DNA from 2 places in the Roseibium album genome. Region 2 is predicted to be linked to the other one. Evidence: predicted binding sites of a transcription regulator. Region 2 holds the regulator's gene; the other holds the start of a gene.

Region 1 (12,064 bases), 800 kb from region 2:
GCGAGCGGCCGGACATACTCGACAATGGTTTCGTGATTGTCGATTTCGAGAACGGATCCCGTGCGCTGCTGGATCTTTGCATGTTCGCGGAAGGTGCCAAATATCAGGAAGAGGTTGTCGCGGTCGGTCCGGAAGGCAAGATCGAGGCCTTTGTGCCCGGACCTGGCCGGTTCTGGCCCGAGGACCTCGGAGATCCTCCAGTCGCACAGCTGGTCGTGTCGCCCCGTAGTCCGAAAGGTCCGCGCAGTCTGGATATTCCGGTCGATCCGGCACTTCTGGACGCCGGTGATCACAACGGCTCGACCTACTATCAGCATGAGCGCTTCCTGGCACTGGTGCGCGGCGAAATTGAAACGCCCGAAGTCAGTCTGGAAGATGGCAGACGCGCTGTTGAAATGGGGCTCGCGGCCCAACAATCCGCGCGCTCTGGGCAGGCCGTGATCTTGTCCTCTCCCGGTCTTTCCTCGGTTGCCTGCTGATCCGGCGTTTTTAGCAGAAAGACGATTGCCGACTTCGCGGGAGACCAAATCCTTGCAATCCTGTTACCGGTGCGGCTGATGCCGCCCCGGCCTTTTTCCTACCAGCGATCCACCGGTCGGACGATCTGAGGTGCATTGGTGCTGAAGCCGTCGCGTCCCCGGCGCAAATTGTATTTTTTTATCGCGACCTGGTAATTCCGACCGCTGTGCGACTTTCGGCATTGCTTCGTCCTCAGCGCAATGTTGTTGGGCACGCCGCTGTGGTCTTGCACGAGCACGCAGAAGACGTCGTAGCGTCCGTTTATTGCGATGTTTCGCCGGGCTCCCTGGGCAACAACTACCTGACGATGGCGGCTGAAATTCGAATCGAAAAGCAGGAAATTACAGTATTTCGAGCTACCGTTCGGCGTGCGCGTGCTTTCGCAGTGAAAAACTTCCGCCGACGCGGAAGACGGCACAAAGAGGGCTGCAAACAGGGCAAAACCTGCACCGCTCAAGCAAACTCTCATCGCGCGACTAAGTGGAAACATTGTCAAAACCTCCGGGCCTTACAGCTCTACAAAATCTGTGTCATGGTGCTGTGAGGACAGAACTAACGCGGCGTCGTTTTCCATGCCTGTGACGCTGGGCACACTGAAAATGTGCGGCGCAAGTTCGTGCTCCGGTTGTTGGGTTGCAAAATCTGGCCATGTGGTCAAAGGGCGCAGCTGGTGTTGTAAACAAATGCATTTTCCGCCTTTGGGAGGGCCTGATGCGCAAGACTATTTCCGTGATTTTGTCTTCAGCATTGATCATTCAAACCGTATTCGTGAACGGCGCGTTCGCCGCACCAGCGGTGACGACGGCAAATGTGAATTTCCGGCAGGGACCTGGAACCGGCTTTGGGTCGCTCGGGACCGTGCCGAACGGATCCCAGGTTGAACTGGAGAACTGCGACGACACCGGGGCCTGGTGCTCCGTGAGTTTCAATGGTCAAAACGGTTTTATCAGCGGTCAGTATCTTCAACTGTCTGAAGCGGAGCAGACGACGGGATGGCCGCGGTCTTTTGAAACCGACGGCGGTGCGACCCTGATCCTCTACCAGCCGCAATTTACCGAGTGGGACAACTTCAAGACGCTCAAGGCGCTGATTGCCGCCGAATATGTCAAGGACAAGGAAGCTCAGCCGGTATTTGGCGTGATCGGTGTCAGCGGGAGCACGCTCGCCGATCCGGCACAGGGTGAAGTCGAGGTCAGCGACATACAGGTCACGCAGCTGGATTTCTCTTCACTCGACAGGACCTCCCTGACGGATCTGACGCTTCAGGTCGGAAAGATCATGCCGACGGGAACGATTACCGTGAAAGAGGACAGGATCACGGCCGGTCTGGCGGAATACAAGCGCATGGAAGACGTGAAGGGATTGAATGCGGAAGCACCGCCCATATTCATATCGACCGAGCCTGCTATCCTGGTTCAGACCGAGGGTGCGCCCATCATGGCACCGGTCAAGGGTGATCAGGGGCTGAGTTTCGTCGTCAATACCAACTGGGACATACTCAAGATTGACGAAACCGAGGAATTTTACCTGCGAGACGAGAAGTCCTGGCTGAAGACCAAGGATGTTTCCGCCGGCTGGGAAATCGTGTCCGAATTACCGGACCTGATCACGAAACTTCCCGATGACGACAACTGGTCGGAAACCCGTGCAGCCATTCCGCCGCAGGCGTTTGCAGACAACACGGCGCCCAAGGTGATCTATTCCGACAAACCGGCCGAGATGATTGTTTTTGAAGGGGAGCCGAAACTGGAACCGGTCGAAGGTACCGATCTCGAATGGGCATCGAACACGGACAGCGACGTGTTTTTCCTGAAAACAACTTCGACCTGGTACATTCTGGTTTCGGGACGCTGGTTCAAATCGGCTTCACTGGACGGGCCCTGGGAATTCACGACACCTGACATGCCGTCCGATTTCCAGAATATTCCCGAAAATGCGCCCTACTACTCGGTTCGGTCTTCCATTCCGGGAACATCTGAAGCCTCGCAGGCGCGCTTAAAGGCGAGCATTCCGACGACGGCACGCGTGGAAGTCGGTTCTGTCAGTGCAGATATTGCGTATGCAGGAGACCCGGAATTCCAGTCGATCGACGGCACATCCATGTCTTATGCGGTCAACACCAATGACCAGGTCATCCAGGTCGGCGCCAAGTACTATGTTCTTCAGGACGGTGTCTGGTTCGTGGGCGACAGCCCGGAAGGACCCTTTGTTGTCGCGACCGCCGTTCCGGATGAGATCTACACCATCCCGCCGTCTTCACCGGTCTACAACGTGACGTATGTCCGGGTTTACGAGAGTGAACCGAATGCCGTCTGGTACGGCTACACGATGGGATACCTGACCGGTTTCCTTGCCTGGGGCGTCTTTGTCTACGGCACGGGCTGGTATTACCGGCCGTGGTACCGTCCGGGTTACCGGCCGATCTATTTCCGGCGCCCGGTTACCTACGGCATCGGAGCTTTCTACAACCCTGTTCGCGGCGTCTACGGCCGCTACGGATATGCCTACGGACCCCGGCGCGGCATCGCGGGTGGCGGCATCTACAATCCCCGCACCGGTGGATACATCCGCGGAGCGGCTATCAGCGGTCCGCGCGGCAGCGCCGGCTTCATCACCGCCTATAATCCCCGCACCGGCAACCGGATCGTCGCCGGTGGCGCGCGCGGTATCTATGGCTCCTGGGGGGGAGCGGTGGTGTCCGGACCACAATGGTCGCGCACGCGGGATATACAGGCAGGAGCCGCCAAGAGGTGGAAAGAAGACGGCAATCTCGGCCGCGTCGGCAGTCTCGACCGCAGGGGTGACGTATTTGCAGGGCGTGACGGGTCGGTCTACCGGCGTGATGGCGAGAACTGGCAGAAGTTCGAAGGCGGGCGCTGGGGTGAAGTTGCTGCGCCGTCGAGGGAGAACATTCAAAACCGTCTGGGAGATGTTGGTGCCGGCGCGGCAATTGGAGCCGGCGCCGGAGCAGCGATTGCCAACCGTCCGGCAGGCGATCGCCTGCAGAACCGGCCGAATGCCGGGCAGGGCAATTTGCAGCGCCCGCAAAATCGCCCGGCAGGCCAGCGCCCCAATGTGAACCGTCCGGCGGGCGAACGTCCGACCAACTTGCCGGCTGCGCAACGGCCGAATGCACAAAAACCGGCACAAAGGCCAGCTGCGCAGCGCCCGAATACGCAAAGACCGGCGACACGTCCAGCCAAGCAGACAAGACAGGCGCCGGCGCACCTGAACAGGGACCGGAAGGCCCGGACCTCCGGAAACCGGCAGGTCAACCGTCAGCGGAATGTCCAGCGAAACCGTCCACAGCAGGCCCGGCCACAACAGGCACGGCCGAATCGTGGCGGCGGCGGCGGCGGGCAGCGCAGGGGTGGTGGTCACCGCAGGCGTTAAGGTCGTGCGGTGTCAGGCAATGTGACAGAGGTGCCAACACCACTTCACCGCTTCGCTAAATCGGCAGATCGCGGGCGTCCGCGATCGCCTCCATGGTCATGTAGGAGGTGACTGTGTCCAGATCGACTTTTTCGATCAGCCGCTGATAAACGCGATCAAAGGCATTCATGTCCTCGGCCACGACTTTCAGCATGTAGTCGTAATCGCCAGCAATCCGGTAAAAATCTATTACGTTGGGAATGGCCGAGACTTCCTTCCGGAATGTCGCGAGCCAGTCCTTGGAGTGATGTCTTGTTCGGATCATGACAAAGACGGTGAGGTTGAGACCAAGGCGTGCCGGGTCCAGCCTGATCGTGTGTCCCTCAATCAATCCACCTTCGTAAAGTGTCTTGAGCCGCCGCCAGCAGGCATTTTGGGAAAGGCCGACAGTTTCTGCCAATTCGCGTTGCGACAAACGTGCATCCCGTTGAAGCGCACGCAGCAGTGATCTGTCTATTTGATCGAGATTTTCTTTCATTTTCGATCAAATGACACAAAAACATGAAAAAATCAAAAGTATCAGGTGAAGAATACCAATCATGATTGGTCATATGATCTCCGGATAGGATCCTGGAGAGACAAATGACACAAAAAACCGGAACGGCGATTGATCAATTCAACAGGTCACTTGATTGCCCTGACCTGTTAGAGCGCCTGAGGGCCGGTCTGATCGGGGAAGGGACAAACGTGTCCGGTCCCATGGGTGAACACGAGATGATCTACGCCGATTACGTGGCTTCGGGCAGGGCCCTGCGTCAGATCGAGGATTTTGTTCTGGAGAAAGTTCTTCCCGTCTATGCCAACAGCCATACCGAGGCCTCCTATTGCGGCAGTGCCATGACGCGGATGCGCGAAGCGGCGAGATCGGAGATCGCCCGTATCTGCGGCGCGGACGGAACATATGCCACGGTGTTTTGTGGTTCTGGTGCCACGGCAGGATTGAACCGGCTTGTTCATCTCCTTGGTGTCGATGCGGCGGCACGGCAGGGGAAAAATCCCCTCGTCGTCCTTGGACCCTACGAGCATCATTCCGACATTCTGCCCTGGCGTGAAAGTGGCGCGGAAGTGATCGAGATAGGGGAGGCTGACACCGGTGGCCCGGACCTGGACGAACTGGAAATCGTCTTGCAAGCAGCGGGGGCGGAGAGGCTCACCGTCGGTGCGTTCTCGATGATGTCCAATGTGACGGGCATCGTGACCGACGATATTGCTGTGACGCGTCTCCTCAGGAAACATGGGGCCTTGAGCGTCTGGGACTGTGCCGGTTCCGGACCCTACCTTCCGATCGACATGCACGCTGGTTCGGATGCCCAAAAGGATGCAGTTGTCGTATCGCCTCACAAGTTCATCGGTGGTCCTGCCGCATCCGGTGTCATGATTGTGCGCAAGTCTGCCGTGAGAATGGATGCTCCGGTTTTTCCAGGTGGCGGAACGGTTCGATTTGTCTCGCCCTGGGGGCACGACTACACACCGGATATCGCGGCGCGCGAAGAGGCTGGAACACCGAACGTGATCGGTGACATACGTGCAGCGCTCGCATTTCTGGTGAAGGAAGCCATAGGTCAGGACGTCATGGACGCGCGCAACGCAGCGTGGCGCGAAAAAGCGCTGTCCAAGTGGCAGGAAAACCCTGCAATCGAGATCATGGGCAACCAGGGTGCCCGCCATATCCTGCCGGTTTTCTCCTTCAGGATGCGGGACCTTGAACGGGGCGGATACATTCACCAGCAGCTCGTGACACGCATGCTGTCGGACGCCTACGGTATCCAGGCGCGCGGCGGCTGCGCCTGCGCAGGACCTTACGCACACCGTCTGCTCGGTATTGAGCGCTCTGAGTCCGAAATTCTCCGGCAGGGGATCCTGTCCGGCGAGGAACTGAAGAAGCCCGGATGGACCCGGCTGAATTTTTCGGTTCTGCTCACCAGCGAAAAGGCGGATAAGATCATAACTGCGGTAGATCATCTGGCGCGTGCGCCATATCCGATCGCAGACCGTTATACTTGTGACGAAACCACCGCGCGGTTCAATGCCGCTCGCGATGCCGCATAACGAAAGTAGCTGATATGTGCCGCTGGGCAGCCTGGAGCGGAGCTCCGAGATATCTGGAAGAAGTCATCTGCGATCCGGAGCATTCCCTGATCGATCAGAGTCGCAATGCCTTGTCCTGCAAAACGGCAGTCAATGCCGATGGCTTCGGCGTCGCATGGTACGGAGATCGGGAGACACCATGCCTTTACAAGGACGTGCGGCCGGCCTGGTCGGACCCCAACCTCCTGCAGATCGCGCGGCATATCCGCTCAAGACATTTTCTGGCGCATGTGCGTGCCTCGACCGGGACGGCGACGACACGCGACAACTGTCATCCGTTTACACATGAGCGCTGGACGTTCATGCACAACGGTCAGGTCGGTGGATATGAAAAGGTTCGCCGCCGGCTGGACAATATGATCCCGGACGACCTTTACGGGCATCGCATGGGTGGCACGGACAGCGAATGCCTGTTTCTGGTCGCGCTGGCTTATGGTCTTAATTTGCATCCGCGGGCCGCCATGGCCAGGGCTGTTCGCGAGGCGGAAGCCCTGTCACGGTATTCGGGCGTTGCGCCTCACATGCGATTTGCATCGGCCTGGTCTGACGGAACAACGCTCTATGCAGCGCGCTACGCGTCGGACAAGTTTGCACCGACGCTCTATTACCGGCAATTTGAAGACGGCATCATGGTCGTTTCAGAGCCCCTGGACGAAGCGAGAAATTGCTGGGTTGAAGTCCCGCAGGGCCACATGATCAAGGTAAGTGACGGCGCAGTGGAAGTGGTAGCCTTCCTCAGCGAGGAAGAACTCGCACACGCGTGAGCTCAATTGGCGTTCAGCTTTCGATCCAGTGCCAGGCCGTTTCTATCTCGTCCCTGTCGAAGTGCTTTTCCTGGATACCGACCATCTTGGCGAATGTCGCGTCAATCGCGACAAGGGCTGCCATAAGCTTGCCATCAGCCACGATCCCAACCTTGTGAAGGTGTTTCATGTGAGTAAGCACCCACTTGATGTCCGACGCGGCTGCCTCGAAGGAAATGCCGACATGCTCGCCGAGGACTACCAGGATACTGATCTTGTCAAAGGCTTCGATCATCTCTTCGGCCTTTGCAATCAATTCCGTTTCCTGCTCGATATCGACTTTGCCGGAGATTTCGACGCCGAGAACCGGGCCATTGCTGCGGGGCAGGATCGTATACATGGGTGCATCCTCCGAAGTGAGCGGGCATTTCCGCTGCAGGAGGAAAATCCTAGTGCAATCCGGGAAAGGTGATCAAGCCTACCAGGCCGGTCCACACCCGGGGGTATGTGATTGCTTCGCCGAAAAGATGCGTTCCGGGTTCAGTCGGCACTTTTCCTTAACTCCGATAAAATCTGAAGCGTATTTTCGTCCACGATATCGCGGATTTGCCGCGTCAGGGGAAATACATCCGTGCGCTCGCGTCCGTATGTCAGGTTGAACTCATGAAATTCAACGCTTTGGGGCGGCATCAGGTGGTGCTGCTTAATGGTTTCCAGCTTGTCGAATGCCTTGGCAAGACGCGCCTCGAGCGTTTCAGCCTGAGCGTATTCGTCCCACAGGACAAGAAAATCTCGTGAAACGTCTGCTGGCAGGCTGGCGCAAAGCGTCTGAAAATCGGCTCTTTCCCGCTTCTCCCGATCATCGCCATCGCGTTGCAGCGGTGCCGGAACGTCCCCGGAAATTGCTTCACCGAGGTCGTGTATCAGGCACAGTTTCATTAGCCTCGACAAGTCGACTCCCGCAAGTTCCCTTTCAAACAGAAGAACCATGAGTGCAAGCCGCCAGCTATGTTCCGCCGTGCTTTCCGGACGGCCCTGGCGCGTTGAGCCGGACCGCAGTGTGTCTTTCAACCTTTCTGCCTCCTGGAGAAAGGTCAGGAGTCCGGTCAGTCGTTGAGGCTGCATGGCCGCAGCTGGCATCTCGGGATCTGATAGCGACATGGTGTCGATGATAACGTTCCCGCTGCAGCTTTTCGACAGTCTGAATAATTTATGCAGGTGCCTTTGGCTCATCCCGTACGAGGCGCGCAAATCGTCCGTCTGACAGGGCAAGTCGCGAAATCCGGATATCGCTTTCCGGTATTGTCAGTTCGGTGAATTCCGCGCGTTCCGTGCGGTAGACAATGTCGACGCCGCAGGGTTCGAACCAGCCTTTGTCCTCCAACTGGTGCTCGATACGGCGAATGCTCTCGGAAGCAAATTGCCATAAGGGCCTGTCCATCAGCTCCGAGACAGGCACGTGCCAAAGCCGCACGCGTTTCGGTGACGCGGCAAGAAGCCGGTGAGTCAGGTCGCAGACAAGGTGCACAGGCGTCGAGGCCTGCGTGACAAGGTCCAGAAGAGCACGATCTGACGCGGTTTCCGGACGAGCACGCAATAGACGCGTGATTTTCCGCCGGGCGCGGTCGTCGGGCTCGGACCGTCCACTTTCCCAACGTGAAATCCTGCTTTGGGAAACGCCCAGGTCTTCCGCAAGTGCATGCTGCTTGACCCGGTTGAGCACGCGCCACCTTCTGAGTGAAGGGCCCAGGCTCGATTGAAGAACGGCTGTATCAATAGTCATGCTTCGATTGTAGCGCCAAATGCCGCGCAGGGGGAGGCGGCAGCTCGCATTCAGGTTGACTTGAATGCCCTGCTGGACACCTGAACCGAGTTGCCGTCAGGATCCTTTGCATTTGCAAATTCATATCCGTCTGCCTGGTGAATGGAACCGAACTTCAATCCCTTGTTCGAGGCACTTTCATGAAAGGCTGCAACGTTCTCCACATCGAACACAAGCTTGACCGCAGCCTGGCCGAGCTTTTGCGCTTTGCCTGCCTTGTGAAGCAGCAAGTGCGCACCGCCATTTTCCGGCACCAGTTCGGTCAACCGGTCGGTTGGTGTCCTGATGGCTTTGAAACCAAAGAAGAATGCATAGAACGAGGTACTGATATCCACGTCTCGTACGTAAAGGATGATGCGATGGAGACTGGCGGCAATCGGGGTCTCGACACACCGCGAACCGGTCTGCTCTGCTTCGTTCATTTTTTGAGTTCGCCTTGTGTGAAGGCGATCGAGGGATCGGAAGAATGCTCGACATTCTCGCCCGGAACCGTGACCCACTGATGCTTGCGGTGCTCATATACCGAAAAACGCGGACTTGGAAAATCCGGATCGGCAAACGCTCCGACCGGGATAGCCGTCACGCCTGGCCAGCCTTCGATCACAAAGGCGAGGGTCGACCCGCAGGTGGGGCAAAAGCGATAAGTGGCCGTGTGCCCGCTGTCGCAATCCCGTTGCCATTCTGAAAACTTGCCCGAAAGCGTGACATGCTCGTCCGGCCATCGTGCCTGAACGGCAAACACGCTGCCGGTCCGTTTCTGGCATTCAAGACAATGGCAGGCGGAGATGCGTACCGGTTCGCCTTCACACACGGCGCTCAGCTGTCCGCATCTGCACGATGCCGTTCGTTTCACCATCTATCGCCTCCAACGCGTTTCGACCTGCAGCAAAGCACTCGAGCTGGATGCGTTCAATAGGGGTGTTGTCGAAGACACCTATCGATATTTTTCAATAAAGGCATCGATCGGCAAGTTGCGGAAATCCGGCAAACGTTCGCGTAGTTGCTCATGGCTCCAGTCCCACCATGAAATCTCCATCAAAGCGTCTTCCTGATTTTCGGTGAAACGGCGCTTGATCGGTTTGGCGGCCACACCGCCAACCACCGTATATGGGGGAACGTCCCGCGCGACCACCGCACCTGCAGCCACGATGGCACCCGTTCCGATGGTGACGCCGGCAAGCACGGTGACGTTGTGACCAATCCAGACGTCGTTTCCGATGGTCACCCAGTCGTCCTTGCGCCACTGAAAGAACTCGGCGTCGTCATCACCAAGACCATAGGCGGCCGCCCGGTAGGTGAAATGGTGTTGGGAAGCGCGCCAGGTCGCATGGTTTCCGGGATTGAGCCGCACGCGACGTGCAATCGAGCAGAACTTGCCGATGCTTGTCCAGATGACGTCGCCGTCCTGTACGATGTAGGAGTAGTCGTCCATCCGGCTCTCACGCATGTCGGTTCGCGCGCCGACCTCCGTCCAGATGCCGAGTTCGCAATTCATGATGTTGGCGTCCCGGTGAACATTCGGGCTTTCCGTGAGCGAGGGTTTTTGCGTGGGTGCGGACATCGGACCTCCTTCAAGTGCTGACCTTCCAGGCGAGTGCCTTTTAGCGAGCACAGAGTCTGTGTGCGTGAAGCTTTCATGACGTTGTCATGACGGCAGCCGCTAATTTTGCCTGTTGAACATCGTGGAAAACCACAAAAATCGGACAATCCCGTAAACAGCATCTCGAAATCAGGCCGAACCGTTCAGCGCTCATGAGCTGTAAATCGATCGCGCTAAGGATCGGTAAGAACGTATTGAATTCACTTAACCGGCAAAGCCGGAACAAGGATCGAAAGATCCATGTCATTGAACTGACGTAAATTCTTAGCCTCACTGTCAAGAACTCGTCATCTTTCTGTAATCGACGGATGGCTCATGTCGCCCAGCGTTATCAATCGAAAAAGAACAGGGCTGGCGCGTGATTCAGTTTCAGAATGTCACCAAGACTTTCGGGTCTCGGACTGCGGTCAACAAGGTCAGTTTTAATATCGACGAACCGCAGATGGTCGGCATAATCGGTCGGTCGGGTGCCGGTAAATCGACACTGCTGCGAATGATCAATCGGCTCACACCTGCGACTTCAGGAAAAATCCTGTTCGAGGGACGTGACATACTTCGCCTTCGAGGCGCGATGATGCGCCGTTGGCAGCGCGATTGCGCCATGGTCTTCCAGCAGTTCAATCTTGTTCCCCGCCTTGACGTCGCGACCAACGTGATGCTGGGCCGGCTGAATGGCCACGGCACGTTGAAGAGCCTTTTCAATATCTTCGGCGAAGCGGATGTCGCGGATGCGCTCCAGGCTCTCGATCGCCTCGGTATTGTGCAGGAGGCAACGAAACGTGCCGAAGAATTGTCCGGTGGGCAACAGCAACGGGTAGCGATTGCCCGCGCGCTGATGCAAGGCCCCCACATGATCCTTGCAGATGAGCCGATAGCCTCTCTCGATCCCATGAATGCGAAAATCGTCATGGACGCGCTTCGGCAAATTCATGAGCGCGACAACAAGGTTGTCATCTGCAACCTGCATACGCTCGACACGGCGCGTTCCTATTGCGATCGGGTGATCGGCATGCGTGACGGTTTCATCGTTTTTGATGGGAAGCCGGAAGAACTCACGACTACCGCTGCTCGTGAAATTTACGGCGCGGACGAAAGCTTCAACGAGGCCGCCACTTCCACAGCCATTGATGCCGGAAATACCGGCACAAGAGAATCCGTCGGTGCGATGACCCCGGCGGCAGCGGCAGGTTAATCCGCCTGCGCACAGATAAACGTCATCAGTTTCAGATCCCGGGGAGTGTCCCAAATGAAAATCGTTTCCAAAATTGCTGCGCTTGCTGCTGTCAGCATGATCGCTCTGAACGCTTCAGTTGCTGGAGCAGAAGAAATCACGGAATTCCGCATCGGTATTCTGGGTGGTGAAAACGCTTCTGACCGCCTGCGTGCTTACGAATGCCTGGAACAAAAAACCGCTGACCTGCTTGGTGTTCCGGTCAAACTGTTCGCACCAGCCGACTATAATGGTGTGATCGAAGGTCTGCTCGGCGGCAATCTCGACATGGCTTGGCTCGGCGCTTCCGGCTATGCGAAGGTCTTCATTACCGATCCGGAAGCTGTGGATCCGGTTCTGGTCAAGGTGAACGTGGATGGCGGCTACGGCTACTATTCCATCGGCTTTGCGCGCAACGACAGCGAGATCAACTCGTTGGATGACATGAAGGGCAAGGTCTTCGGCTTCGGCGATCCGAACTCGACTTCAGGCTACCTGATCCCCTCCATCGCCATTCCGCAGGAAGGCTACTCCATGTCTGCCGGCGAATATTTCGGCGACGTGGTCTTCACCGGTGGCCATGAGCAGACCATTGTTGCTGTTTCCAACGGCGATATCGACGCCGGCGTGACCTGGGCTGACGGCCTCGG
Region 2 (12,064 bases):
ACACATTTTCCATGTGCCGCGAACTCGTTGACGAATTTGTACAAGTCCGGGAACGAGAGATCGTGGACGCAATGAGATACGCGCTTACGCATGAGAAGTGCCTGATTGAAGGTGGAGCCGCGGCCGGGATCGCGGCCCTTCGCAAGTGCGTCGACACGCTCGATGGCAGAACGGCAGCAACGCTGTTGACCGGTAACAACATCAGCCTGGACCGGGCCCTCAAGGCCATGGACCTCGACCCGGAGTCAGAGCCTGAGCCTGCCTGCTGACGACATCAATTTTCCCAGACGGGGACCGCGCTCCAGCGTGAGTACAATCACCGCGCCGGAACCGATTGCGTCAGCTTGGTATCATGCCGACCGATACCAACGCCAATGCACTCGGACGGCCTTTCAGTGCACGCCAACTATTCTTGCTTCGACACAGCAAGTGAATATGCGCTCCACCCGGTCGGTCAAGAGCAGATCCATCAGATTTAAAAGCCTGCCAAACAGTCGCTCTTTTTTGTTTGTTTACCTTACTTAGCGATACCTTCAAGATATTCCCGTAGATATACGGAATTGTGACCAATATTACAGATAAACTTCCGTTCTCTTCTAACCTGAGGCCGATCGAGAGAAAGTTCAAGTAACTATTTCGCAACTCTCTCTCTAAATGACTGGTTGATAGACCTTCCAGCCAACTACGAATTTTAGAGGAATCGGATGAAAAGCCTTAAGATACTTACAGCATCTACTGCTCTCGCATTCGGCTTGACCACTGGTACGCCAGTCCTGGCTGATCCGTCTTCCATGTTTATCCTTGACGCTTCCGGGTCTATGTGGGGACGTCTTGATGACGGCCGCCCCAAGATTTCCGTCGCGCGGGAAGTCTTGAGCAGCGTTACCTCGAAGCTTCCGGTTTCGGTAAATGCAGGACTGATTGCTTACGGGCACAGACGCAAGGGAGACTGCTCCGACATCGAGCTGGTTCATCCCATTTCCGCCGCGGGAGGGGCGGCGATCGGCGGCAAGCTCAATTCTTTGTCTCCGCGCGGAAAGACCCCGATTACGGAAGCCTTGCGCCTTGCCGCAGAAAAGCTGACGGGACAGGAAGACGACAGGACCATTGTTCTGGTCAGCGACGGAATTGAAACCTGCGAGGGCGATCCGTGCGCTCTGGCCGAAGCATTGCAAAAATCCGATGCCGGCCTCAAGATCCATGTTGTCGGATATGGTGTGGACGCAGACGCACAGAAGCAGTTGCAATGCGTGGCTGAAAAGGGCGGCGGCGCCTACTTCCCGGCCAACGACACATCAGGTCTTGTCGAGGCACTTTCACAAGTTACGGAAAGCATCGCCACACAGGAGACCATCGTTGTTGAGGCACCGGAAGTCACCGAGGCAGCCGACACAATTCAGTTGCAGATTGCAGGTCCCGGCACGATCCAGCTGAAGCTCGCCGACTGGGTGAAAATGCCGAAGTACTGGAAGATAACGAACCCGGAAACAGCCGACGAGATTGCAAAGGTCACAGAAGACAGCGTCTCGGCGATGCCCGGTGCCTATCAGCTGGTCTGGAGACATCTTGAACACGGTGCCCAGGAAGTGACACTTCCCGAGGTGGTCTCAGTGTCATCCGGACAGACGACCGAGGTAGCAATCGATACCGGCCTTCAGCTCGTGCCACCCACTGGCGAGGACAAGCCCTATTACTGGCAATTGCTCACCAATGACAGCGATCTTGAGAACAGTTTCCGCAAACGGGAACCTGCTGCCTGGTACTGGGTCTGGGACGCTGTTCCGGTTCCTCCTGGCGACTACACTCTGATCGTGCGCCAAAGTGAGCATGACCATGCGGAAGTCAATCTGGGTCGGATTTCGCTGGACAAGGGTAAGCTCACTCAGATTGCGCTTGACCAGGGGCTGAACCTTAGCTGGAACGCGGACTGGGACCAGATTTATTATCTCAAAGTCACGGATGCGGCCGGCAACGAAACCAAGTTCGACGGACAGGGCCCGATTTTTCTGGCGCCGGGCACTTATGATCTGGCGCTCAGGTTGACCGAGCACAATCACAGCGAAGCCGATTTCGGAACAATAACCGTATCCGAAAAAGGCTTTGTCGACGCCAAACTGACCTCCGGTATCAAGTTCGACACCCAGATCCCGGGTGAAATCAAGGTGACAGCCAAGAACCTGGATTCGGGCAAGGAAGCCAGCATCAGCTGGAGCGGTTCATCCAGCAACCGCTGGCCACCGATGCCCCTGGGAGCCGGACGCTACCAGATCGACATGCAGATCAAGGGCTCGGCACCAATGACGATCGTCCCCGAGGTAACCATCAAACCCGGTCAGTTCATCACGGCGAAGATGTGAGACATCGAACCGGTCTTAAAAAAAGCCCGCCATTCGGCGGGCTTTTTCATTATTGGAGCTTCGCCCGAAGGGGCCTGTCCTGGAACGGATCAGCCGGCGACCGAGAACTGGTCATTGAAGGCGTAACCGGCACCGCGGACCGTGCGGATCGGATCCTTGGCCTTGCCCTTGTTGAGCGCCTTGCGCAGGCGCCCGACATGAACATCGACCGTGCGTTCATCAACATAGACGTCATGACCCCAGACACCGTCGAGAAGTTGTTCCCGGGAGAAAACGCGGCCGGGCGATGTCATGAGAAACTCCAGAAGCCTGAATTCGGTCGGTCCCAGATGGACTTCCCTGGTATTCCGGCGCACACGGTGAGTTTCGCGGTCCAGTTCAATGTCCCCGGACCGGAGCATGGTCGAAACGACTTCCGGACTCGCCCGGCGCAGAATGGCCCTGACACGCGCCATCAATTCCGGGACGGAGAAAGGTTTAACGACATAGTCGTCTGCGCCCGTGGACAGGCCCCGGATCCGTTCTGCCTCCTCGCCGCGTGCCGTCAGCATGATAACCGGGAGGCGCTCGGTGTCTTCGCGGGCGCGCAAGCGCCGGCAAAGTTCGATTCCCGACAATCCCGGCAGCATCCAGTCAAGCAGCAGAAGATCCGGCTGGCTTTCACGCAGGCGGATTTCCGCTTCGTCCCCGCGAATGCAGGATTCCACCTGATATCCCTCTGCTTCCAAATTGTATCTCAAAAGAAGGCTGAGCGGTTCCTCGTCTTCAACGATAAGCACCTTCGGCATTCATTCTCGCTCCGATATTGTCGGCCGGCAAAAGGACGCCGGCCGGGTATTTCCCGCTAATTCCGACGGCTAAACGGCACCGGTTGTTTCATCGAGTTTTGCGCGGTCTTCAGGAAGGCGGTCACCCGTGACCATGTAGTAGACGTTCTCGGCGATATTGGTTGCATGGTCGCCAATGCGCTCGATGTTCTTGGCGCAGAAAAGCAGGTGCACGCACTGGGTGATGACCCGCGGATCTTCCATCATGTAGGTGAGCAACTCGCGGAACAGGGAGGTATAGATGGCATCGACTTCTGCATCCGCTTCCTGTACCCGCCGGGCTGCCTCGGCGTCGCGGCGCGTATAGGCATCGAGGACCTGTTTCAACTGACCCAATGCGAGCTCGGTCATGTGCTCGACACCAATGGCAAGTTTTTTTGATTTCAGATTGCTGTCGATGGCAATGGCGCGCTTTGCGACGTTCTTGGCAAGGTCGCCGACACGTTCCAGATCGTTCGCAATACGGCTGGCAGCGGTGATTTCACGTAGGTCCTGCCCCATGGGCTGGCGAAGTGCGATCATCTCGATGAGTTTCATCTCGACCTCCTGATGAAGGGCATCGAGACGTTCGTCGTTCTCAATCGTCGATTTCGCCAGCTCGTGATCCTGTGTGACGAGTGCGGACACCGCGTCGGCAAACGCGCGCTCCGCCAGGCCACCCATCTCGGCGACTTTTCCGGCCATTGCCGTCAGTTCTTCGTCATATGCCGAGACTGTATGTTCAGACATCCTGTGTCCCCTTCAGATTTCGGTAATTCGATTAGCCGAAGCGGCCGGTGATATAGTCCTGCGTACGCTTGTCTTTCGGATTGGTGAAGATGTCCTGCGTTGAACCTTCCTCGACCAGAATTCCAAGGTGGAAAAATGCCGTACGCTGCGAAACACGGGCCGCCTGCTGCATGGAATGTGTCACGATAACGATGGTGAAATTCTCGCGCAATTCGTCGATCAGTTCTTCGACTTTAGCCGTTGCGATCGGGTCAAGTGCCGAACACGGCTCGTCCATCAGGATCACTTCCGGACTGACGGCAATCGCTCGCGCAATACACAGACGCTGCTGCTGACCTCCGGACATCCCGGTACCGGGCTCATCCAGACGGTTCTTCACCTCTTCCCAAAGACCGGCTTTTTGAAGACTGGACGAGACAATATCGTCGAGCTCCGCCTTGTTCCGGGCAAGACCGTGGATCCGTGGGCCATAAGCGATGTTGTCGTAGATGGATTTCGGGAAAGGGTTTGGCTTCTGGAAAACCATTCCGACCTTGGCGCGCAACTGCACGGGGTCGACTTTCGGATCATAAATGTCTTCGCCGTCAATCCTGATCGAGCCTTCTACGCGGCATATGTCAATCGTGTCGTTCATCCGGTTGATCGTGCGCAGGAATGTCGACTTTCCGCAGCCGGACGGCCCGATGAACGATGTAACCGATCGCGGCTGAATTTCTATGTCGACGTCTTTAATGGCGTGCGTATCACCGTAGTAGACCTGCACCTTACTGGCGGAAATCTTGCTTTCGGTCATCTCAATCGCCTGTTCAATGTTCGCCATCTCGTTCATCAGATCGTTCCTTACCAGCGGCGCTCAAACCTGCGGCGCAGGATGATCGCGAGAATATTCATTGAGAGGAGGAAGATTAGGAGGACAACAATACCGCCCCATGCTTTTTCATAGAATGCAAAATCCGCTCGCGCCGCCCAGGTGTAAATCTGAGCGGGCATTGCCGAATTTGGATCAGTGAAGCCGGCAATCAGGCCTTCAGGGTAACCGCGTGCGACGAAGCCGACCATACCAATAAGAAGCAGCGGTGCTGTTTCGCCAAGTGCCTGTGCCAACCCGATGATCGTGCCTGTCAGAATTCCCGGCATCGCCAAGGGCAGCACATGATGGAAAATCGCCTGCATCTTGGATGCTCCGACACCCAGCGCAGCATCACGGATGCTCGGCGGAACCGCCTTGAGAGACGCTCTGGTCGAAATGATGATTGTCGGGAGCGTCATAAGCGTCAGAACAAGTCCGCCAACGATCGGAGCCGACTGCGGCAGATGCATGAACTGGATGAACACGGCCAGACCCAGAATGCCGAACACGATCGATGGAACAGCGGCCAAATTCGATATGTTCACTTCAATAAGGTCCGTAAACCTGTTTTGAGGTGCAAACTCTTCAAGATAGATTGACGTTGCCACACCGATCGGGAGCGACAGGAACAGCACGACCAGCATCATGAAGAACGACCCGACCACCGAGGCACCAATACCGGCAGCGCCCGGATTATCCACGCCGGAGTCGGCTCCAGTGATGAAATTCCAGTTGAACACCGTCTTGATAACGCCGGCATCAACCAGAATATCCACAAGGTCCAGGTCGGCTTTCTGCAGGAACCGGCTGTCTGTCATGTTCTCGCGAGTGACGCGGCCGTTCATGTAACCGTCAACTCTTGAAGACGCCGCGAGTTCGAAGCCCACGGTATCGCCAAGCTTGTCCTGATTGGCCGTGAAGTATGTCCTGATCGTGTTTCCAGGTTTGCCGACGATGCGCTCAATAGTAGCGGCATCAAAAGGGACACTGACACCGCTCTCCTGCAGCTGGCCCTGAAGCGCTCCGATAAAGATCTGCTCATAGGCCTTTGTCTTGAAGAGCTGGCCTTCGGCTTCGTCGAATTGCTCCTGCGTCAGACTGAACTCAACTTCAACAATCGTCCTTGAAAAGGCGGGAATGCCTTCACTGATAATCGTATATGCAAGAACCACCAGGAAAAACAGGCCGATTCCAATCGCAGCAACGCCATAGGCCTTGAACCTCTTTTCGGCGGCATTTCGCTTACGGGTCAGGTCATCAACTTCATAGAGCGACTTGGACTTGAAGGGCAGATCTGCCGGCATTTCGGCAACCTTGGGAGAAATCGTTGTATCGGTCATCAGTCATACTGCTCCCGGTATTTGCGCACGATGTAGAGCGCGAAAATGTTTAGGCCAAGAGTTACGATAAAAAGGGTCATGCCAAGGGCGAACGCCACAAGCGCGACTGGAGAAGCAAAATCCGCATCACCAGTCAGCTGACTGACAATCTTGGCTGTCACTGTGGTCATTGCTTCAAAAGGATTGAGGCTCAGCCGCGCTGCCGCCCCTGCTCCGAGAACCACAATCATGGTTTCACCAATGGCGCGCGAGGCCGCCAGCAGGATGGCTCCGACAATGCCCGGCAGGGCTGCCGGCAGCACGACCTTTTTGACCGTTTCCGATTTCGTTGCGCCGAGACCGTATGATCCGTCGCGCATAGCCTGCGGAACCGCGTTGATGATGTCGTCCGACAACGAACTCACGAACGGGATCAACATGATGCCCATGACCAGACCGGCTGTCATCACCGCCGTTCCGGCTTTCATGATACCGAAGCCATTGTCGCCGAACACCGACATGAGAAGCGGACCTACAGTCAGCAGAGCGAACAGGCCGTATACGATGGTCGGGATACCTGCAAGGATCTCCAGCAGCGGCTTTGCGACAGCGCGTACCTTGGGGCCCGCATATTCGGACAGGTAAATCGCGGCGAACAGCCCGATCGGTACAGCCACCGCAAGAGCCACAAACGAGATGTAGAATGTACCCCAAAGAAGCGGAATAATGCCGAGCTCGGAAGATCCGCCGCGACCGGAGAAGCTTGGGGACCATGTCAATCCGAAGAAGAAGTCAGCGGCAGGGTAAAGCTTGAAGAATTCTATGGTGTTGAACACGAGCGATAAAACGATACCGACGGTTGTCAGGATCGCTATGGACGCCGCCGCAATCAGAATTGCCTGCACGCCTTTTTCAACGGTGTTCCGCGCTCTGAACTGTGCATTGGTTTCCCTGAGAGCCCAAAGAGCGCCGACAATTGCAACCAGGATTACGGCAATTGTCATATAGAAATTGCCTGCAGCGGCCAGAACCCGATAGCGCTGCGCAGCACGCAAGACGGGCTGTGTGATGTCGGAAGTAACGATCTGGCCGGCTTCCTTGAGGCGCGCGGTGACGTCGTTGAAGTCTGCGCGGGCGTTGCGGGCGAAATCTTCCGTTATGACATCGGAGGCAACAGCATTATCGAGACCGCGCGCAGCACGGCGCACTTCAGCCAGGACGAGCCCGCGGGATGACCCTTCGCTGATCGCACTGTCCGGGATCATCGCCGAAATATCGCTGTTGACGTAAAACGGCTGCGCAAGCAGCCAGGCAATCAGGAGCAGAAAGGCGGGTACCGCAGCCTTCATTGCTACGTTCGCCCCGTAATAAGACGGAAGGGAGTGCAGCGCGGAACGCACTCCCCCGGCACTGGACATGGCTCGCGCCCGCCCGAGAACATACCCAACCACGGCTATGGCGAGTACGATCAAGATGAGCCAGAACAAGGACATTTGCTCCCCCGGGAAAGCTTTAAAAAGGTCCAAAAAGGAAAAAGGGGCGGCGGAATATGCCGCCCCGAATTTCGAGCAGGGACTCGATTACTTCATCGTTTCTTCGTTGGAAACGGAAGCCTGAGTGGCTGCCAGTTCCGGATCGGAAACCAGACCGTAAGTGGCAAGCGGGCCGTCTGCACCAGCAATTTCATCGGCGATGAAGAACTGGGCGTATTCCTTCAGGCCCGGGATAACGCCGATATGCGCCTTCTTGACGTAGAAGAACAGCGGACGGGAAACCGGATACTCGCCGGAAGCGATGCTCTCGGTCGTCGGCGCGATTCCGCCCATGGTGGCAACCTTAAGCTTGTCGGTGTTGTTCTCGTAGAACGCCAGGCCGAAGACGCCGATGCCATTCGGGTTGGAGTCGATGCGAGCGAGAGTTTCAGTGTAGTCGCCATCGATGTCAGTGGACTTGCCGTCTGCACGAACATCGATACAAGCGTCCTCAGCATCGTCTTCAGACATGCCACTGTCTATCATGGCCTGCAAGGCGCCAGTGGCTTCACAACCAACGGCCAGCACCTTTTCTTCGAACACTTCGCGGGTGCCGTGCTTGGTACCCGGGATGAATGCTGCGATTTCAACTGACGGAAGATCGGCATTGAAGTCGGCCCAGGTGTTGTTCGGGTTGTCGACGAGCTTGCCGTCTTTCAGAACTTTCGCGCCAAGAGCATTGAAGATGTCGGCCGGCTGAAAGGCTGTGAATGCGGGACCGGATTTCTGAGACGCGAAAACGATACCGTCGTAACCGATACGGACTTCGATGATGTCTTTGACGCCAGCTTCCGCACATGCCTTGATTTCTTTTTCACGGATCTTGCGGGAAGCATTTGCGACGTCGATAGTGTTTTCGCCAACACCTTCACAGAAGCGTTTCAGACCAGCGGAAGAACCGCCGGACTCGACAACCGGTGTCGGGAAATCGGTGTTTTCACCGAAAGCTTCAGCAACGATGGAAGCGTATGGCAGAACGGTGGAAGAACCGGCAACCTGAACCTGGTCGCGTGCCTGGGCCGCGCCGACGAATGCAGTGGAAGCAACAGCCAGGGCGGTTGCACTAACGAGGGTCGTAAATTTCACTTGACCGCTCCCTTTGAATGTCAAGGTTTGTAGATGATCGCCGAGCCCTAGAATGCTCGAGCGATGCCGGGAACCTAGGCCCCATGGATGAGAGTTCTATGACAGTTCTTTTTCAGTTTTGTGACAATTTAACTATCTGATAAATATAAGTATTTTTTGCTTTTTCCCTTTTACGCCGGAGATAGCGCAGCGCTTGCACCAGAATCGGCGAATGCCCCTTGCGCAGTCTAACTCGCCGATGACCTGACATTCCGGCGTCGCGTGGAAACAAGAATGCACGTGGCACGACAACAAGTGTCGTTCCCGATCTTCGCGCGAAGGACCGGAAGCGCGAGGTTTTTTTAGCTGTCGAGGCTCAAGGTGAGGACGTCAGCCCTCCCCGGCTCAATAGTCACAGAGGCAAACACAGGTTTTGAAACCCGTCAGGCGGATATTTTTTCGGCGGAACCATCCGTGTTTTCAAGGGCCGGGAGTTTTATCCTGAATTCCGCCCCCTCGCCGGGGTTGCTTTCCACTTCCATACGCGCACGGTGCCTGGTGAGAATGTGCTTTACGATTGCAAGTCCGAGACCAGTCCCCTTCAAGGCCCGGCTCGATTCAACGTCCACGCGATAGAATCGTTCCGTCAGTCTTGGAAGGTGTTCGCGTGGTATTCCCTCTCCGTAATCGCGAACGGAGAGAACCCAGTAGTCCGCGTCCTGATCAACGGATTGCTCGTACACGCGCACATCAACGACTTTGCCGGAGCTGCCGTATTTCAGGGCGTTTTCGATCAGGTTTTCGACCACCTGAATTAGTTCATCCCGATCGCCCTTCAACCTGACCGGAATGTCGGGCACATCGATGCGAATTTCGACCTCCAGGTCCCTTGCCAGCGGTGAGAGCGCGTCAGCCGTGTGACGGATAATCTCGGTGAGATCAACTACCGTAGCAGGGCGAACATGTGCTTTTAGCTCAATGCGGGACAGAGAAAGAATGTCGTCAATCAACCTGCGCATGCGCCCCGCCTGATCCAGCATGATCGACAAAAAGCGTTCCTGGGCTTCGGTATCGTTTCTGGCGGGACCCTGGAGGGTTTCGATAAATCCGGTCAGGGAGGCCAGAGGTGTGCGCAACTCATGGCTCGCATTCGCGACAAAGTCTGTCCGCATCCGCTCCAGACGACGGTTTTCCGTCAGATCCTGGATAACGACAAGAATGAAATCCGGGCGCTCTCGCAAGCGTTCCTGGTTGCCGGATCCAGGCATGTAAATCGGCGCGATATGAGCTTCGTACCAGGATTCCGTCGGTACTTTTTCTATCCAGCTTATGCGTTCTTCTCCACCTGTACTGCAGACACGATCAAACGCTTCGAGCAAAGAAGGCGCACGCAGGGAAAACGACAACGGGTCTCCCGGCTTTACCCCGTCATAGGTTGCCAGTGCCTGAGCGTTGACGTAACGCGTAATTCCGCGTCCGTCGGCAACGAAACACGGCGTTGGCAGCGCGTCCACCGTCACCTTCATTCCGGTTCCCGGCCACATCCGCCGCAACTCGCGCTGTGATTTCAACTTGACGCGTCGGCTCACGGACCGCCTTGGAACAAAGGCGGCAACCGCAGTCATGAGAAGGACTGCACCTGCTGCCGGCCAGAATGGGACACCAAAAACGACAACGGCGACGACCGCAGAACAGAATGCCGTCAGCAAAATCCATCTGGCTTCGCCGATCCTCGTAAATGGCGAGGCGGCAATTTGAGGCTCAGTGGCATCCTCTAATGATGATGGTGAAGACATGGATCTAAGCGTGAGTTTGGAAACCTGTGGGGTACACCACGTTTGGTTGACACTATTTCGACGCCTCAATAATTTGCAAGGTCGAAATAGGGCAACTCGCTGCTGGTGCCAGCCCAATTACCACACCAAGCATGTCAGGCAGGCGACAGACCATTTGATTTGTATATAAATGCAAAAGGCACGCTTATCGCCAGCTTACATTTGCAGCAGCGGTCTTCAGGTTCGAGATTATCCGTGGCCAACCGTCAGCTTGCTGCATCTGCACCAGATACTGCTCACCTTTTTCGCCGTGCCGAAGAAATTCGTTATGAACAATTTCAAGGCGGGTTTTTTCACCGGCTTCGCGAAAGTTGACCATAACGCGGCTGGCCGTAAGGGGATCGGCAATTTCCTCGCCCTCTTGGGAAACCTGCCAGGCCAGACGAACATAAATCGGGGGTTCTATCGACAGCACCGTTCCCCAGATGCGCTGTCTTCCATTGCCGTCGATCTCGAAGCAGCTGCCTCCAACGCATGGCTCGATCCCCGGCTCCACCTGTCCTTCGCCCGGATTTCGAAAAGGTGAGACCCACCATGCGTCGAGCCGGTCAACACACAGCGAGAATGCCCGATCCCGCGGCAAGTCCAGCAAAAAGTCAAAGCGGCATTCCTGTTCATCGGCCATTCTTGTTCCACCAAGTTTCTGCTGCTGCACACATTTTATTTCGAATCACTGTAACCCATTGGCAGGCAAAGTTCCCTGTCCCGGGAGGCTCGCCTTCGAAATTGGACAGAGTGGCAACCTTGCCGAGTTGAAAACGGCCGACCTATGAGATCCCTTCCGTCTTCAATCGAATTTTGGCTGCCCTAGCCGATTCGAAAGTCATATACATGACGCAAGGGCCCGCCGCGGCCCCGACTTCAATAGCCGGCCTGCCTGAATTTGACGAAAATGGTTGCCATCCCCACCGAACTGCTTGAGGTTCATTCGGGAAAAAGTCAAATTTCTGCAACCGGCCCTCAATGAAACACGACCGCGACTTCAATCCGGAATACGGAACTCCCGTTGAGATTTCCCCCGGCATCCGGCGCCTGACCGCTGAAAATCCCGGCCCTTTCACCTTCCGGGGAACGAACAGTTACCTGCTGGGATCGCGCCGGCTTGTGGTTGTCGACCCCGGCCCGGCATTGCCAGGTCACCTGAACGCCATTTTGAAGGCAGCTGATGGTGCCACAATCGAGGCAATCCTTGTATCCCACACACACATGGACCATTCGCCCGGCGCGCGTTTGCTCAAGAACGAGACCGGTGCCCCGATCGTAGGATGCGGACCGCATCGTGCAGCTCGCGACCTGTTCGAAGGCGAGGTCAATCCGCTCGACAGCAGCGGCGACAAAGAACACATTCCGGACCGGCTACTTACGGACAGTGAAACATTCACGGCGACTGAATTCTCCATCGAGACAATCGCAACTCCGGGACACACCGCAAACCACTTATGTTTCGCAATCCAGGGCGAGGACATCATTTTGTCGGCCGATCACGTTATGGGTTGGTCGACTTCGATCGTCGCGCCACCTGACGGCGCGATGCGGGATTACATGACTTC

Evidence for each region. Region 2 encodes PhoB, which activates phosphate uptake and scavenging genes when phosphate is short. Its sites were predicted from a motif close to TGTCATNNANCTGTCAT; they were not measured.
Region 1: phnC (phosphonate ABC transporter ATP-binding protein) is a predicted target of PhoB. The motif match lies at 10,446-10,462, and genes of this name have one in related genera.

What each region holds. Positions count from the first base shown of each region.
Region 1 is NZ_OZ247583.1:3,670,748-3,682,811, forward strand. Features, by position in the region: gene ACO6TI_RS16705 (Gfo/Idh/MocA family protein) at 1-479, shown strand, start outside; gene ACO6TI_RS16710 (SH3 domain-containing protein) at 1,231-3,912, shown strand; gene ACO6TI_RS16715 (Lrp/AsnC family transcriptional regulator) at 3,968-4,429, opposite strand; gene ACO6TI_RS16720 (aminotransferase class V-fold PLP-dependent enzyme) at 4,534-6,000, shown strand; gene ACO6TI_RS16725 (class II glutamine amidotransferase) at 6,015-6,803, shown strand; gene ACO6TI_RS16730 (STAS/SEC14 domain-containing protein) at 6,817-7,182, opposite strand; gene ACO6TI_RS16735 (HD domain-containing protein) at 7,323-7,943, opposite strand; gene ACO6TI_RS16740 (helix-turn-helix domain-containing protein) at 7,993-8,565, opposite strand; gene ACO6TI_RS16745 (VOC family protein) at 8,616-9,026, opposite strand; gene ACO6TI_RS16750 (GFA family protein) at 9,023-9,460, opposite strand; gene ACO6TI_RS16755 (DapH/DapD/GlmU-related protein) at 9,539-10,165, opposite strand; gene phnC (phosphonate ABC transporter ATP-binding protein) at 10,563-11,396, shown strand; gene phnD (phosphonate ABC transporter substrate-binding protein) at 11,451-12,064, shown strand, end outside.
Region 2 is NZ_OZ247583.1:2,871,719-2,883,782, reverse strand. Features, by position in the region: gene ACO6TI_RS13375 (threonine ammonia-lyase) at 1-269, shown strand, start outside; gene ACO6TI_RS13370 (vWA domain-containing protein) at 705-2,357, shown strand; gene phoB (phosphate regulon transcriptional regulator PhoB) at 2,447-3,145, opposite strand; gene phoU (phosphate signaling complex protein PhoU) at 3,215-3,913, opposite strand; gene pstB (phosphate ABC transporter ATP-binding protein PstB) at 3,945-4,742, opposite strand; gene pstA (phosphate ABC transporter permease PstA) at 4,754-6,103, opposite strand; gene pstC (phosphate ABC transporter permease subunit PstC) at 6,103-7,575, opposite strand; gene ACO6TI_RS13340 (substrate-binding domain-containing protein) at 7,663-8,700, opposite strand; gene ACO6TI_RS13335 (ATP-binding protein) at 9,123-10,304, opposite strand; gene ACO6TI_RS13330 (SRPBCC family protein) at 10,660-11,139, opposite strand; gene ACO6TI_RS13325 (MBL fold metallo-hydrolase) at 11,478-12,064, shown strand, end outside.